DNA from 2 places in the Rothia sp. HMSC069C01 genome. Region 2 is predicted to be linked to the other one. Evidence: riboswitches for the same ligand, from Rfam matches in the RefSeq annotation. Region 2 holds a riboswitch; the other holds the start of a gene.
What was found. Region 2 has a riboswitch for thiamine pyrophosphate ahead of HMPREF2981_RS02270 (ECF transporter S component). Riboswitches for the same ligand answer to the same signal wherever they lie in the genome.

Region 1: another riboswitch for thiamine pyrophosphate. It lies ahead of HMPREF2981_RS09315 (bifunctional hydroxymethylpyrimidine kinase/phosphomethylpyrimidine kinase); the one in region 2 lies ahead of HMPREF2981_RS02270 (ECF transporter S component).

Annotation. Positions count from the first base shown of each region.
Region 1 covers NZ_KV817408.1:607,163-614,205, reverse strand. Annotated here, with positions in the region: gene HMPREF2981_RS09335 (ABC transporter transmembrane domain-containing protein) at 1-171, shown strand, start outside; gene HMPREF2981_RS09330 (ABC transporter ATP-binding protein) at 164-1,897, shown strand; gene HMPREF2981_RS09325 (hypothetical protein) at 2,010-3,098, opposite strand; gene HMPREF2981_RS09320 (DUF6318 family protein) at 3,142-3,897, opposite strand; TPP riboswitch at 4,096-4,220, shown strand; gene HMPREF2981_RS09315 (bifunctional hydroxymethylpyrimidine kinase/phosphomethylpyrimidine kinase) at 4,321-5,964, shown strand; gene HMPREF2981_RS09310 (NAD(P)H-dependent oxidoreductase) at 6,077-6,625, opposite strand; gene HMPREF2981_RS09305 (NAD(P)H-dependent oxidoreductase) at 6,879-7,043, opposite strand, start outside.
Region 2 covers NZ_KV817381.1:41,142-48,184, forward strand. Annotated here, with positions in the region: tRNA gene HMPREF2981_RS02245 (tRNA-Gly) at 82-155, opposite strand; gene dcd (dCTP deaminase) at 297-893, shown strand; gene HMPREF2981_RS02255 (hypothetical protein) at 927-2,156, shown strand; gene HMPREF2981_RS02260 (MFS transporter) at 2,261-3,655, opposite strand; gene HMPREF2981_RS11175 (hypothetical protein) at 3,661-3,786, shown strand; gene HMPREF2981_RS02265 (DUF4235 domain-containing protein) at 3,881-4,114, opposite strand; TPP riboswitch at 4,414-4,516, shown strand; gene HMPREF2981_RS02270 (ECF transporter S component) at 4,574-5,173, shown strand; gene HMPREF2981_RS02275 (ABC transporter ATP-binding protein) at 5,264-6,922, shown strand; gene HMPREF2981_RS02280 (energy-coupling factor transporter transmembrane component T family protein) at 6,926-7,043, shown strand, end outside.

The DNA of each region.
Region 1 (7,043 bases), on a different contig from region 2:
TATATTTACGACAGACTTGAGGAATGCGTGGGCACGCCTGCAGCACCAGAGCTCTATCCTGGGCTGCTTGCGGGCTTTGAGACTATTTACATTATTTCGACAACTGCAGAAGTATCTCGGCGTATTGCGCGAGATAACAATATCGAAACCCAGAGGGTAAATCATGTCTAAGTTACCAACCGAACCGCCCCGTGTGGTTGTGCAGAAAATGGGTTCTTATATTGTGCGTTATAGAGGGCGTGCATTCTTCACTTTTATGGTTTATGTGTTGAGCAGCGTCATGGGCGCGGTAGTGCCTCTGCAGATTGGTGCAACTGTTGACGACGTTGTGGCTGGTAAGTATGCGCAATTTCCGTGGAAACCTGTATTGATCATTCTTGCCGCTACTGTTGCTCAAGCCATCGTGATGCTTTTGGCTATGTACAGCGCCGCCCGTCTTGGCGCCCTCGTAACACGCCAAGCAAGTATAGATACCATCGATGCAACTCTAAATCTTGATGCGCGAACCGTCGAGGAATCCGGCAGCGGCGACCTGCTCACACGAGTAACTGATGACCTGTCTTCAGCCTCGAACGCCGTCAGCTTTGACCTGCTCGAAATTCTTTTTGTGATTCTGTATTTCGTAGTTTCTATGGTTTCACTTGCCGCACTCAGCATACCTCTGAGCGTTATCTTCCTGCCTATGATTATCGGCTTGGGCTTGCTGATGGGATATTTTCTGCCGCGTCTTGCCCGTGAAAATCAGAGCGTGCAGGAGATTACGAGCGAGCTTAATAGCGTGCTGACCGAGAACGTCCGGGGCGCATCCACCATTCGTGAACTTGGGGTGCATGATGCCCGCAACGAAACATTTGAGGCTGATAACGATCGGCGTTATCGGGCTACACTCAAGATGGTGCGTATACGCCAGAATTATTACACGCTTGATGCTCTGAATGCGTGGTTCCCTACCGTTATCTGCTTGCTCTGGGGGTCCTTCTGCGTCATGCAAGGGTGGGCAACCTGGGGTGCCTTGGCGACTGCATCCATTATGGTTTTCGGCCTGAGAACTATGGCGGATATTTTGGGGCATCACGTGGGCAATATACGCATAATGCTGGTTAATATGGGGCGCGTGTTCGGGATTATTAATCTGGCGCAAGCGCAGCGTGCTCGGCGCAAAGATATTCGTAGAGCACAACATCATGAAACTTTGGGGAATACCACACATGTAATCGAATGCTCCCATGTGTCGTACGGTTATTCTTCAGATGCGCTTGTACTGACTGATATTAATCTAAAGATTGCGCCTGGGGAGTGCTTAGCGTTAGTTGGGCGTTCTGGCTCAGGAAAAACCACGTTTGCAAGGCTCATTGGTGGTTCCTTGAGCGCGCTTGACGGTACAATCCGTGTGCTGGGAAAACCAGTTGGCAATGGGGAATTTCCAACCGACAAGTACGAAGATGGTAGGCCGCGACTACTGGTTTGTACCCAAGAAGCGCATATTTTCTTTGGTACCGTTATTGATAATTTCACCGCTGTAGTACCAGAAGCCACCGAGAAACAGATCGGTGAAGCTCTGGATGCTGTTAGCGCTCGTTGGTGGCGTGAGCTTCCCCAAGGGTTGAAGACGCGCATCGGTACGGGAGAGCACGAACTCACCCGTGACCAGATTCAGCAGCTTGCTTTAGCGCGCATCGTCGCGGCAAACCCTCACGCGGTGATTCTTGATGAATCGACCACCCAGCTTGAGCTTGTGAACGCGACCGAATCATTACAGGCCGTGCTCGCGAATCGTGCTGTGTTGATTATTTCGCACGATGCGCGTATCGCCTCTCTGGCAGACCGCGCCGTTTTGCTTCAGGAAGGCATGATTACTGCTGAGGGCACGCCCGCTGAGATTTTCGCTCTGACCTAGAAGATGATAGTCAAAAGCCGTACACTCTCTGCCCCTCTCGTAGATGGGCACAACGGCACGATAGAGAAGAAAAGTGTACGACGCTCGGACAGGTTATAGAGTTAGTTGGGATTTATTTTTTCTTATGGAGCCGCCATTCGGTATCGCCTGCTCCCGAGTCATCGCGATGCCAATGCTGCCCTGTCACCGGATCAGGCTGCGTTAACTTTGGATTCGGGTTATTACGATCGGGCTCATCCGGATGTGCTGGGCATCCTCGAGCACCAGGGTCTTCGTGGCAGGTTTTACCTACAGAATGCACCTCGGTATCCCACACGCGTACTAGAGTGGGATCACTGCGAACCGTAAGCGAGCCAACAATATTCCAATCTCCACCTTTGAGACGGTACCGACCCTGATAGGTGGCAGTAACGTAAGCATGATAGTTGCCGGATTCTTTGAAAGCATAGCTGGTGTCGGTGGGTTTAAAGTTACGTTTGCTCTTGTCCCAGACAGAGCCTTGCGCGGTTCCTGAATCCCGCGTTGTGTACACAGGGTCGCCGGCACCGTACTCATAGGTATAGGCAACGGGAACAGCTTCTATCGTGACTTCTTCATCGAGGATAGTAGTATCACGTGCTTCGGTTTTAACACCGGTCACATAGAAGTTTGTGTTGATCCCGGTATTGACGTGGGGCTCATGCCCGTCGAAATGTAGTGCGGGTTTTGTGGTGGTAAGTTCGGCGAGTTGCTCCCGAACCTGGTGCTCTATCTTTTGGGTGCGAACTTGGGCGTTATCGGCAGTAGGTTCGTTTTCAGGTGTGTTTTGGTCTGCAGGATCGTTGGGAACGCACGTTATACCGCCGTTTCCTGACTGAACGACACCGTATTGTTTATAGTTGCCTGAATCGTCAATGGGTAGGGGAACACGGGCTACTTTACCGGGTTTCCCTTGGTAGAGACAGGGCGCATCTTTTGAAGCATTGCCATTGTAGACATCGAAGGTATTTCCTACACTACTCACGGTTGCGGGAGCGTTAGAGCCTGTATCGGCGATACCTTGCTTCGCGTCAGTATCTCGATATCCATTACTTTGTTGAGGTACCGTATGAGGTTCGTTAGGCTGTTGTGAATTGCTGGAAGACGAGGTTCCCTTAACCGTGAGTTTACCTCCGTGGATATTGCCTGAATAATCGTTTGCAGCAGAAGAAGAGTATGACACTGTACAGAAGAAAATTACTGTTATAGCGCAAAAAACGCGTTTCTTATTTGAGCTCAACTTTTTCCATCCCAGCAAATGCCCAGTGACCAGTTGATTTGAAAACGATACCGAATTCGATAGTGTTCTTATTTTGTTCGGACAAGGGATAGGTATGGGTCTTATAGTCTTCGTTATCTAAGTAGACGACGTCGTTAGCGATAATATTTCCGATGATGAGGTAAACGTGATCGCTTGGCGATATCAGAGTGGACGGGTCAAAGGTGAGTTTTCTAGTACCACCAACTGCCCATCCTCCCTTTTGGTAGAGCCTATAGATATAGTTGGCAATCTCTTCCTCTTCTTTATAACCTTCAGACGTATAGTCAGCATATGGTTGTACGTCTCCAGTCTGTATAGCGTAATTCCGCAGGTCGTTCCAATACTGAATAAAGTGAAAAAGCGCCTCCGGTGTCTCAATCCCAATATCTTCGGGCTTTTTGGGCTTGGGGACGTTCTGCGCGGGTCCTTTTTCGTCTGCGGGACGGTACTCACCTTTGGGCGCTTCAGAGCCACCAGAATAACCCTTAGTGAAGGTCGGATGCGCCTGGGCCTCAGGTGAGGCAGATTCGGTACCATGTGGGCTGGAGCTACCGTCTGTGGTGTCGGATGTTTCGGCACGAGCAGGTGCCGTATCATGTGTTTGCTCTCCGCAAGCGGTCAGGAACTCAGTAACGCAGATCCCCGATGCGAAGGCTATCAGGGCACGACGGTTGAGGACTTTTTGAGGCACGCTGTTGTGCCTAAGGGCAGGAATGCTCATCAGTGAACTTTCGTGGTTGGGTGAATATACAGCAGGCCGCAGGGGAGCGCGACCCTTTTCAACAGTACTGTTACATGTCAAGAATAAGAAATATTACTTTATAAGAGTTTGAAAATTACCAAAACTTAGAGATATGTGCACGGCAATGACATATAAAGTCCGTGAACCTATTGAGCCCAACGGTATATGCTACAGTGAAAACGCGATATGGGGTGCTCCATTTTGTAACGGATACACAGCACGGCGCTGTTGTCTGGAGCTGAGATATACCCATTGAACCTGCTCTAGTTAGAACTAGCGAAGGGATATCGAACTGTGGCAGAGCAGCCTTAACCTTCTTTCTGAAACATCCGATTCATCATTATCTAGATAGCGTGGTGCGTTTGCAGCGATGCCACGCCCATCCCAAGGAGACTTATAGCTATGACGCTATTAAACACATCTACGCCTCGTGTGCTTTCCATTGCCGGAACCGACCCTACAGGCGGTGCTGGAATCCAAGCTGATCTCAAGTCTATTGCCGCAAGCGGTGGTTACGGTATGTGCGCCACAACCGCGCTTGTCGCACAGAATACACAAGGGGTTCGCAGCATTTTTGCTCCACCCACCGAGTTTTTACAAGAACAGCTTGCGGCAGTTTTCGACGATGTGACTGTGGATGCCGTTAAAATCGGTATGCTCGGCGATGTTGAAACTATCACTACCGTCAAGACCTGGCTTGCAGAACATCCGGTACCAGTGGTGGTACTTGATCCGGTGATGGTTGCCTCCAGTGGCGATCGCCTGATTAGTCAAGACGCCGAGCAGGCACTGCGCGAATTGGTGGCGCAGGCAGATGTTATCACTCCGAATATCGCCGAACTCGCGGTGCTCTGTGAGAGCAACCCTGCCCAGACTTTGAAGGAGGCGCATCACCAGGCGGCTCAGCTCGCGGGGAGCACTGGCACGATCGTGATTGTTAAGGGCGGTCACCTGACGGGGGAGGACGCCGGAAACTCGGCTGTTTTTCCTGATGGAACTCATACACATGTGGCTACTGCTCGCGTCCAAACGAAGAATACCCACGGTACCGGGTGCTCGCTCTCATCAAGTCTTGCTACCCGCCTTGGACTTGCCCGTATGAACGGCAATAAAGAGCTGAACGCACAAGTGCTCACGAACGCGCTGGCATGGAGCACCCGGTGGCTCAACGAAGCTATTATCGCTGGTGAGGAACTGCACGTGGGCAGCGGGCAGGGTCACGGGCCGGTTGATCATCAGGCACGCGCTCGCCGTTTGGAACATGCAGCCGATACGAAACCGTGGGAACACTTGTATGTTGCTGAAGAGCTTACAGGTGAGAACCCCAAGAACTTGGTGAAACCCGCGCAGCGGAAATCCCCAGACCCGAAGGTAACTCCGGCGGGTCCGTGGACCGCCGTCCTGTGGCAAGCTACCGGTGATATTTGGCGTGACATTCTCGATTTGCCTTTTATTCGTGGGCTGGGCGACGGCACGCTTGACGAGGATTTATTCGGCTTCTATTTAGACCAAGATGCACAGTACCTTGCTCAGTATTCTCGCACCTTAGCTACTCTTTCGGCACGTGCCACCTCATCGCAAGGTCAGGTGCATTGGGCTGCGGGTGCCCAGGCGGCAATTGTTGAGGAATCGCTTTTGCACGATGAATGGTTGGCGGCGCATCCCGCTATTCCTGCGGAGCAGAGTGGTATTCGGCGTGGTGCACCTTCGGCAGTGACAATGGGGTACACGAACTTTTTACGTGCTACTGCTGCTGGCGAGGATTATGTGGTGGGCGCAGCTGCGGCGCTTCCATGCTACTGGCTGTACCTTGAGATCGGTTACCGGCTCTTGGAGAAAACCCACGAGGAACATCCGTATAATGCTTGGATTTCGGTGTATGGCGGCGAAGAGTTTGCTACGGATGTGCGCCGGTGCGTGGCGGTTGTTGAGGAAGCATTTGAGCAGGCTTCCCCCAGTCAGCGTGTTGCCGCCGCGCAGGCATATATGAGCGCATGCCTATATGAACGTGACTTTTTCGACCAGGCTCATAGAGCGTTGCGGTAAAATCACACCGTCCGGCCCCCACGCGAAAAAGTAAAAAAGGCTCTTTATCCAAATAAAGCGTATTTTTCACCGCTTGATTTGGATAAAGAGCCTTTTTAGCACGTAGAAGGGACTATGCCCCCAGAGTCTCCAGACGCTCAATCAGGCGCTTGCCGTGATCCTCACCGATGGCGCGAGCAACAGCGGGGTTATCGGGGTCGCCGGTTGTGCCGTAGCTGTACAGTGGTTCTTCAAGAGGCATACCGGTGAACGCTGCGGTGTTCTCAAACTCGGTCAACGTGGCAGATACGTCGCGTGGCAGCATAGTGCGGTAGACATCTTCAATAGCGCCAGCGGTTGCAGAGATCAGAAGCTTCTTACCCTGCAAAGCGGTGCCGTTTTCTCCATACGCGAAGCCGTACTCGAAAACGTCGTCAATCCACTGCTTCAACAGAGAAGAAATTGAATACCACATTACCGGGAACTGCAGAACGATGACGTCTGCTTCCACAAGTGCCTTCTGCTCAGCAGGTACGTCAAACTTACCGTTTACACGCAGCTTGTCGAGCTCACGAATCTTGACGTTATCGCCGAACCGTGCCCGCACGGCATCAAGAATAGCCTTGTTAGCGTTAGAAGTCGTAAGGTCAGGGTGCCCCGAAATAATCAGGATATTAGACATAGTCATCCAATCTATTAAACATCAGAATCATGAGCTTGTGAGTGCTGATTCAAGTATAAGCTCAAGTTTGCCACCTTCGTATATTAGCACGCTATTCCCTATGTCTGCCTGTGAACATTATGTCGAATCTAATACATACTGCTAACAAGCTTTTAGTTTTCCAGAAGGTGTACGATGCACAACATTACCCATAAAATGCATGACAAATACCTAATGCGATGGCGCCGAAAAAGAAAATAGCAACCGCAATATACTAAGCCCGCAAGGATTCTAACCTGGCGATGAGCTTGGTGCCATGATTCTCACCAATAGCCCGTACCGCTGCGGCATTCCCCGGATCGCTTGATGTGCCGTAGCTGAAAATAGGTTCTTCCAACTCCATACTCGTGAAAGCGGCAGTATTCCCAAAGTCGGCGTA
Region 2 (7,043 bases):
GAGGTACCAAATCCGCGCCTGGAAGCGATTCCCCCGGAAGCCTTAAAAAGAGGTCTCCAGCCGTTAGGCTGGAGACACAAGTGGAGCGGCTGACGGGAATCGAACCCGCGTATCAGGCTTGGGAAGCGTGCGCTCTACCATTGAGCTACAGCCGCGCATCCGTGATCGGACTTAACCTAGTGTAGCGTGTGCTGCCTCGGTTCGCACACTTTGCCGCAGATTTTTATTTTTGATTTGTCGGCTGTTCTTTTTGAGCAATGGTGAAGTATGGAGTCTGGAGTCGGTATCCTTAGAGTGTGCTTATTTCAGACCGCGATATTCGACGAGAAATTGCTGACGGCCGTATCGTACTTGAGCCGTTTGATGATTCGATGATTCAGCCGGCGAGCGTCGATGTGCGCATCGACCGCTTTTTCCGTCTGTTTGACAACCATAAGTACCCGCATATTGACCCGTCGCAGGAGCAGGAGGAACTGACTCGTCTGGTGGAAGTTGCCCCCGACGAGCCTTTTATTCTGCATCCTGGCGAGTTTGTGCTCGGTTCCACCTACGAACAGGTGACCCTGCCTGCGGATGTGGCGGCTCGCCTGGAAGGTAAGTCTTCACTCGGGCGTTTGGGGCTTTTGACCCACTCAACCGCAGGGTTCATTGACCCCGGATTTTCAGGGCACGTGACCCTGGAACTGTCTAATATGGCGACCCTGCCGGTCATGCTGTGGCCCGGGTCTAAGGTCGGTCAGCTGTGTTTCTTCCGGCTCACAAGCGAGACTGAGCATCCGTATGGTTCCGGCGCATACGGAAACCGCTACCAGGGGCAGCGCGGGCCGACCGCATCGCGCAGCTACCTGAACTTTCACCGTACAGAGATCCCCGTTGAGAAATCTGGCGACTAGTCGCCGTCCGCATGATTTTTTCAAGGAGATACCTTGTCGTTCAAGACAATGGCTTTAAGCCCTGCCGGTGCCGATCTGAAGGTTATTTTTGGCCCCGGTGTTCCAGATGCGCTGCGCGAGCAGATCGTACAGACCTGGGGGAGCCTAGCCCCGCGCCTCTTCGATAGTGTGCATGATGCCCTTGAGGCAACCCAGTCCGTGGCGCACGCTATTGTGCTCACGGACGGGAGTGTGAATCTGTTTGACGAGCACCCCGACCTGGTGAACCCGTTCGGGATTCTGCAGATTCTTAATATTCAGAACGAGAAGCAGGCGTTGGAGACTCTGACGTCTAACCTGACGGTTGCTATGATTCAGCAGTTGGCGGGTAAGCGCACCATGCTGCATGCCGCCGCCATTGGCGACCCCGCTACGAAGCGCGCGCTGGTGCTGGTGGGTGCTTCGGGGCGGGGGAAGACGACTGCCGCGCAGTATCTGGGGAAGAAGTTCACCTATCTTACGGACGAAACCACGATCGTGGGCGCCGACCGCGAGATTTACCCCTACCCGAAGCCGCTGTCGCTGGTTGTTTCTGACGACGAGCCGAAGGAACAGCGCAACCCTGTGGATCTGGGTCTGAACGCGGCGGACTGTGAGGATACGAGCTATACAGCCGCTCGCGTCGTCATGGTGGGGCGCACCGATGAGCCCACGAAACCCTATCTTGAGCGTGTGAGCCTGGGGGATGCGCTCATGTCGATTGCCGAGCAGACCTCCGGCGTGGCGCTCAACCCCGAGGGTGTGCTCTCGATTATTCGCCTGTTTGAGCAGTGCGGCGGCGTATGGCGGCTGGTGTATTCCGAGGTTGAAGATATTGAGCCGCTCGTGCGTGAACTTCTCGCCGAGAATGCTGTGCTCCCGAACTCCGAGAGAGTGGACGAGTACGAGACCTTTGAAACACCCGACCGCTTGCCGAACGTATACCCTAACGGCACGCGGGTTCTTCAGCGCATGTTTGGTACCACCGGGTACCTGGTGGATGGAGAAAGATTCCTGCTGCATCACGGAGATTCACTGGATGAGCTTTCCGCATTCGCGGCAGAGTGCTGGATTAACGCCGCTCACGAGCTGACGGTTCGGGAGCACTACGAGGCTATGCGCGAGCTGTTTGAGGGGCTGCCCGAGGATGCGCATCGCCAGGTTGTTGAGCAGCTGTCTGAAAGCGGCATACTCACGATGCGCACCGTAGACGACCCGCTGTATACCGAAGAAGACTCGAACTAAACAAACCCAATAAATACGCGAACAGATAGCAATCCGCTATCTGCTCGCGGGTTTAAGACTCGTAGGTTGAGGGGCGCACGAGTTTAGGGGAAACGGGTAAAGAGCTACCGTTGCGCCGCCTTGGAAACTTTCTTTTCGGCGCGGCGTGCCTTGCGCAGGTGAAGCGCTTGTGGCGATTCTAACGGCAGGGCCAGCAGCAGGCCCGCCAGCACCACGACCATAATGCCGAGAATACCCCACACCTGAGCATTAAAAATCGTGACGAACAGGCCGAAGAGCAAGGGGGACAAGAAGCTAGTTGCGCGACCTGTTGTCGAATACAGACCGAAGAGCTCACCTTCCGTACCGGGATCGGCGATACGCGCCAAGAAGGTACGCGAGGAGGACTGCGCGGGTCCCACGAAAAGGGCGAGAATGAGCGCACAAATCCAGAAGGTCATAGGGTAGGGGAACAAGAGCAGGGGCACGGCTGCAATCAGAATGCCTACCAGCGAGACAATAATGATCTTTTTGGGCCCCAGATAGTCATCCAGATACCCGCCCAGCACCGCGCCTACGGCGGCAACACCATTGGCGGCAACACCAAAAATAATGACATCCGAAGTACTGAACCCGAAAGAACCGGCCGCCAGCACGCCGCCGAAGGTGAAGATACCGGCTAAACCATCGCGGAAGATAGCACTGGCACACAGGAAATAGAGAGTCTGAGGGGCAGTTTTACGAAGTCTGACAATGGTGCGCCACAGTTCCTTATAGGAGGCGAATAGTCCTCCCTGCCGCGCTGGGGAAAGACGCGAGAGACCGCGCTCTAGGAACCTGAGCTCGCGGGTGGGCAGCACCTCTGGCAACACGTGTTTGCGTCGGCGCATCCGAATCAGGATGGGGGCGCAGAAGACCAGGCACCACAGGGCGGAAAACAACGTTACCGCACGAATATTGAAAGCGTTATCGGTGCTCAGGTGCAGCCCGTTAGGCTCAAAAATAAATCCCCACAACACGATAAGCAGAGCCACCAGGCCGCCCACATAACCCGCCGACCAGCCGATTCCAGAGATTTTACCAATATTATTCGGGGTTGAAACTCGCGGCAGCACGGCGTTATAGTTCACGGCGGCAAATTCGCTGAAGATATTCGCCGCAGAAATCAGGATCACGCCTAACCACAGGTGCCCAGGGTTAGGTTCCACGAAAAAACACAGGGCGGAAAGAAGCACCATGCTGAGCGTGTTCACACCCAACCAGAAGATACCTGTACCGGATTTGTCGGCGCGCTGGCCGCTGACCGGAGCAAAAAACGCAATGCAGACCCCGGAGACAGTCAATCCTAAAGAGAGAGCCGCAGAAGCACTTTCGGTAGACCCGAAATAGGAGCTCGTGAGGTAGACCGTGAAGATGAAGGTCATCATGATAGTGCCAAAACTTGATGAACCAACATCCCACAGCACCCAGGACGTGACCGAACGGCGGCTGTTACTGTGATCGGGAACGTGTGAGGTCATAACGGATGTGTTCACTTTCGTGTAAGACGCAGCTAGGCGCCCTCAATCTGGTGCTGGTTTCGCAGCTTACCCCCGGCGACATTGCCGTAGGCATCGCCTCCCAGCGTGCCAAGCGCCTTATTCTCTTCTGAGCAGGCAGACTATTCAGCACATTGGAAAAGATGCGCACACCGCTACAGCCTGAAGGCTGCGGGGGCGGCGCATCCATCCAAATACACCGTGAAATTACGAGAAGAAACGGCGCTGTGCGCGGGTAATACCGACGCTTACCAGGGCACCTACCACGGAAGTCACGACGCTCCACACAATAACATGGCGCAGAGTGTCTTCGGACTCGGGGTCGGTGGTAGGAGGTTCGTTACCGGTCACACGCTTCCACGCTGCACCAAGACCCTTGCTTGCCAAGGCGGCGGCGGCCATATTGGCACCGGTGATAGCAATCCTTGCTATGGGGTTCATATATTCTCCTCAAAAATCAGAAGTGACTATCCCTAGCCTATCGGCTTTGCGACTTAGATGCAGAGAATATGACCTGTTTTAACGCGCGCATACACGAAAAATTAGGGTAAAAACTCTAGAATGTGAGAAAAAGCACAGTATTGCGGGCCTGAAAGGTGTATACCAGCGGCAAATCAAGGAATCATATTACCGACCTGCCGCACGTTCTTGTCATAAACCGATTCAAAAACTCAACGAACTCACAGAAAACGACTCACACGGCATAGAATGTAAACGTTTATAAGCTTCGAATTCTCGAAGCAACACGACAGGGGAGCGCCGCAGACGGGCGCTGAGAGTGCAACGCAGACCCTCGAACCTGATCCGGTTAGTACCGGCGTAGGGAGTCGAAATATGTTTTTCTCAACACCCCACCCGCAACGGGTGTGGATGTTCCCCTTCCAATCATGGGAGGAAAATATGTCTCAAAAATCTCGCCTCAGCTGGCGGGTCAATGAAATCGTTATCGTCTCTGTGATCGCCGCCGCCTGCGCGGTAATCTTCTGGATCTGGGATATTGCCGTAGACCCCGCCACTAAAACGCTCTTCGCGGCGGTTCCCGAATACCGACCCATCGTCGCCGGTATGTGGCTGCTCGCCGGTGTACTCGGCGGGTACCTTATCCGCAAACCCGGCGCCGCGCTCTACTGCGAAATCGTCGCCGCCGTCATCTCCGTATTCCTCACCGGAGGCGCCTGGAGCCAATCAATCCTCATCGCCGGATTCTTCCAGGGAATTGGCGCGGAAATCGCCTTCGCCGTGTTCGGGTACCGCGTCTGGAACCTCAGCACAGCAGCCTTCGCGGGCGCACTGAGCGGGCTCTTCATGGGCGTCAACGAAATCATCATCTACTACCCAGACATGGAAATCTTCAAAGCCGTCATCTACGTGGTATGTGCGGTCGTCTCAGGAATTGTACTCGCCGGGGTACTCTCCTGGGGACTCACGAAAGCACTCGCTAAAACCGGGGTACTCGCCTCACTGGCCTCCGGCGTGCAGGCACGTACCGCACGCGGATAATAGACAGGCAGGCGTATGTCACAGCCTATCTCAACGCTCAAACCCTCAAACACGGAACATCCTGAACCACCTGCAACCCAGGGTGCAACTATGACCGAACCCCACACTACCGCCCCCGATGCGCCCGCCCGCGGTGCCGCAATCGACCTTCACAACTTCGGTTGGCACCACCCCGGGCGCGAAAAACCCGCGTTCTCGAACGTGAACCTGCGCATCGAACCCGGGCAGAAAGTACTGCTGCTGGGGCCCTCCGGCGCAGGAAAATCAACGCTCCTGCACGCTATCGCCGGGGTGCTGCACGATCACGACGGGCAGAGCCAAAGCGGTAGCGCGCGCATCGACGGCGTAGACCCCGAAGACGCACGCGGACTCATCGGGCTCATGCAGCAAGACCCAGAATCATCGGTCGTGCTCGCCCGCGTGGGCGATGACGTAGCCTTCGGCCCCGAAAACCTTGCGGTCGCATGCGAAGAAATCTGGGCGCGCGTTGATGATGCGCTCGCCGCCGTCGGGCTCGACTACCTGCCGCATGAGCATCCCACGAATGCGCTTTCGGGCGGGCAGAAACAACGCCTGGGGCTCGCCGGGATCCTGGCGATGCACCCGCGCGCCATTCTGCTGGACGAACCCACCGCGAACCTCGACCCCGAGGGCGTTCAACAGGTGCGTGATGCCGTGGTGCAGGCGGTCACGGCAACCGGCGCCACCCTGATCGTCGTCGAACACCGGGTGGGCGTGTGGGCGCAGCATATGGACCGCGTTATCGTGCTTGGTGCCGACGGAGGTATCACCCACGACGGCGCACCCGAAACTGTGCTCGCCCAAGCCCGCGAAACCCTCATCGCTAACGGTGTGTGGGTACCCGGGTATGTTCCCGAACCCGCCGCTGCTGCGGCACCGAGTGGGCGCATACTCCTGAGCGCCGAAAACCTTGTGATTACGCGGGAATTTCCGAGCAAAAAACAGTTACGGGCACGCCGACGGCAGCTCAAAACTATGCCGGAACCCGCACCCGTGCCCCTGGATATTCCCGCCCTGCGCGGGGGCATTAACCTGAGCATTCGAGAAGGCGAGCACCTGAGCATCCTCGGCCCCAACGGCGCCGGAAAATCAACCCTCGCACTCACTCTCGCCGGGCTCCTCTACGCCCCCAATGGAACCCTGCACGCGCACGAGGCACTGCGCGAGTTCGACCAAAACCCAATGGCAGAAAGCTCCCTCACCCGCGAGAAAAAAGCCGCCAGCTGGGATATTCCCTCCTGGACCCCCGCCGAGCTGCTGGGGCGCATCGGCTACGTTTTCCAAGAACCCGAATACCAATTCGTGCGCGGCAGTGTGCGCGAAGAACTCGAACTCGGGCCGCGCCGCCTCGCCGCCCTGCGCCGCGAAAAAATTGATGAGGATGCGCTCGCCGCCGCCACCGCATCCCTCGCCGAACGCTTGCGTTTAGACGGGCTCTTAGACGCCAACCCGTTCACGCTTTCGGGCGGGCAAAAACGCCGGCTGTCGGTTGCATCCGCTTTGGCGACGGCGCCGCGTGTGCTGATTCTTGACGAACCGACTTTCGGGCAGGATGCGAGCACCTGGGGCGAACTGGTGCGCCTGATTCGTGGGCTTCTTGCTGAGGGGGTTGCGGTGATCTCGGTGACTCACGACCTCGAATTTACGGCGGCTTTGGGTGGGCGGAGTATCACGCTTGAAAGCCTGCCGCATGAGCCCGCAGACCGGGGCCTTCAGGAAGGGAAGTAGCGCATGAATACCGATTTTTTCGGGCCGAGTGCCGAACGCAACAGCTGGTTTGGCGGGCTTAACGCGGGCGTCAAATTAGTGGTTGCGGGCGTGCTGGTTCTTGCGGCAATCCTCATTCAAG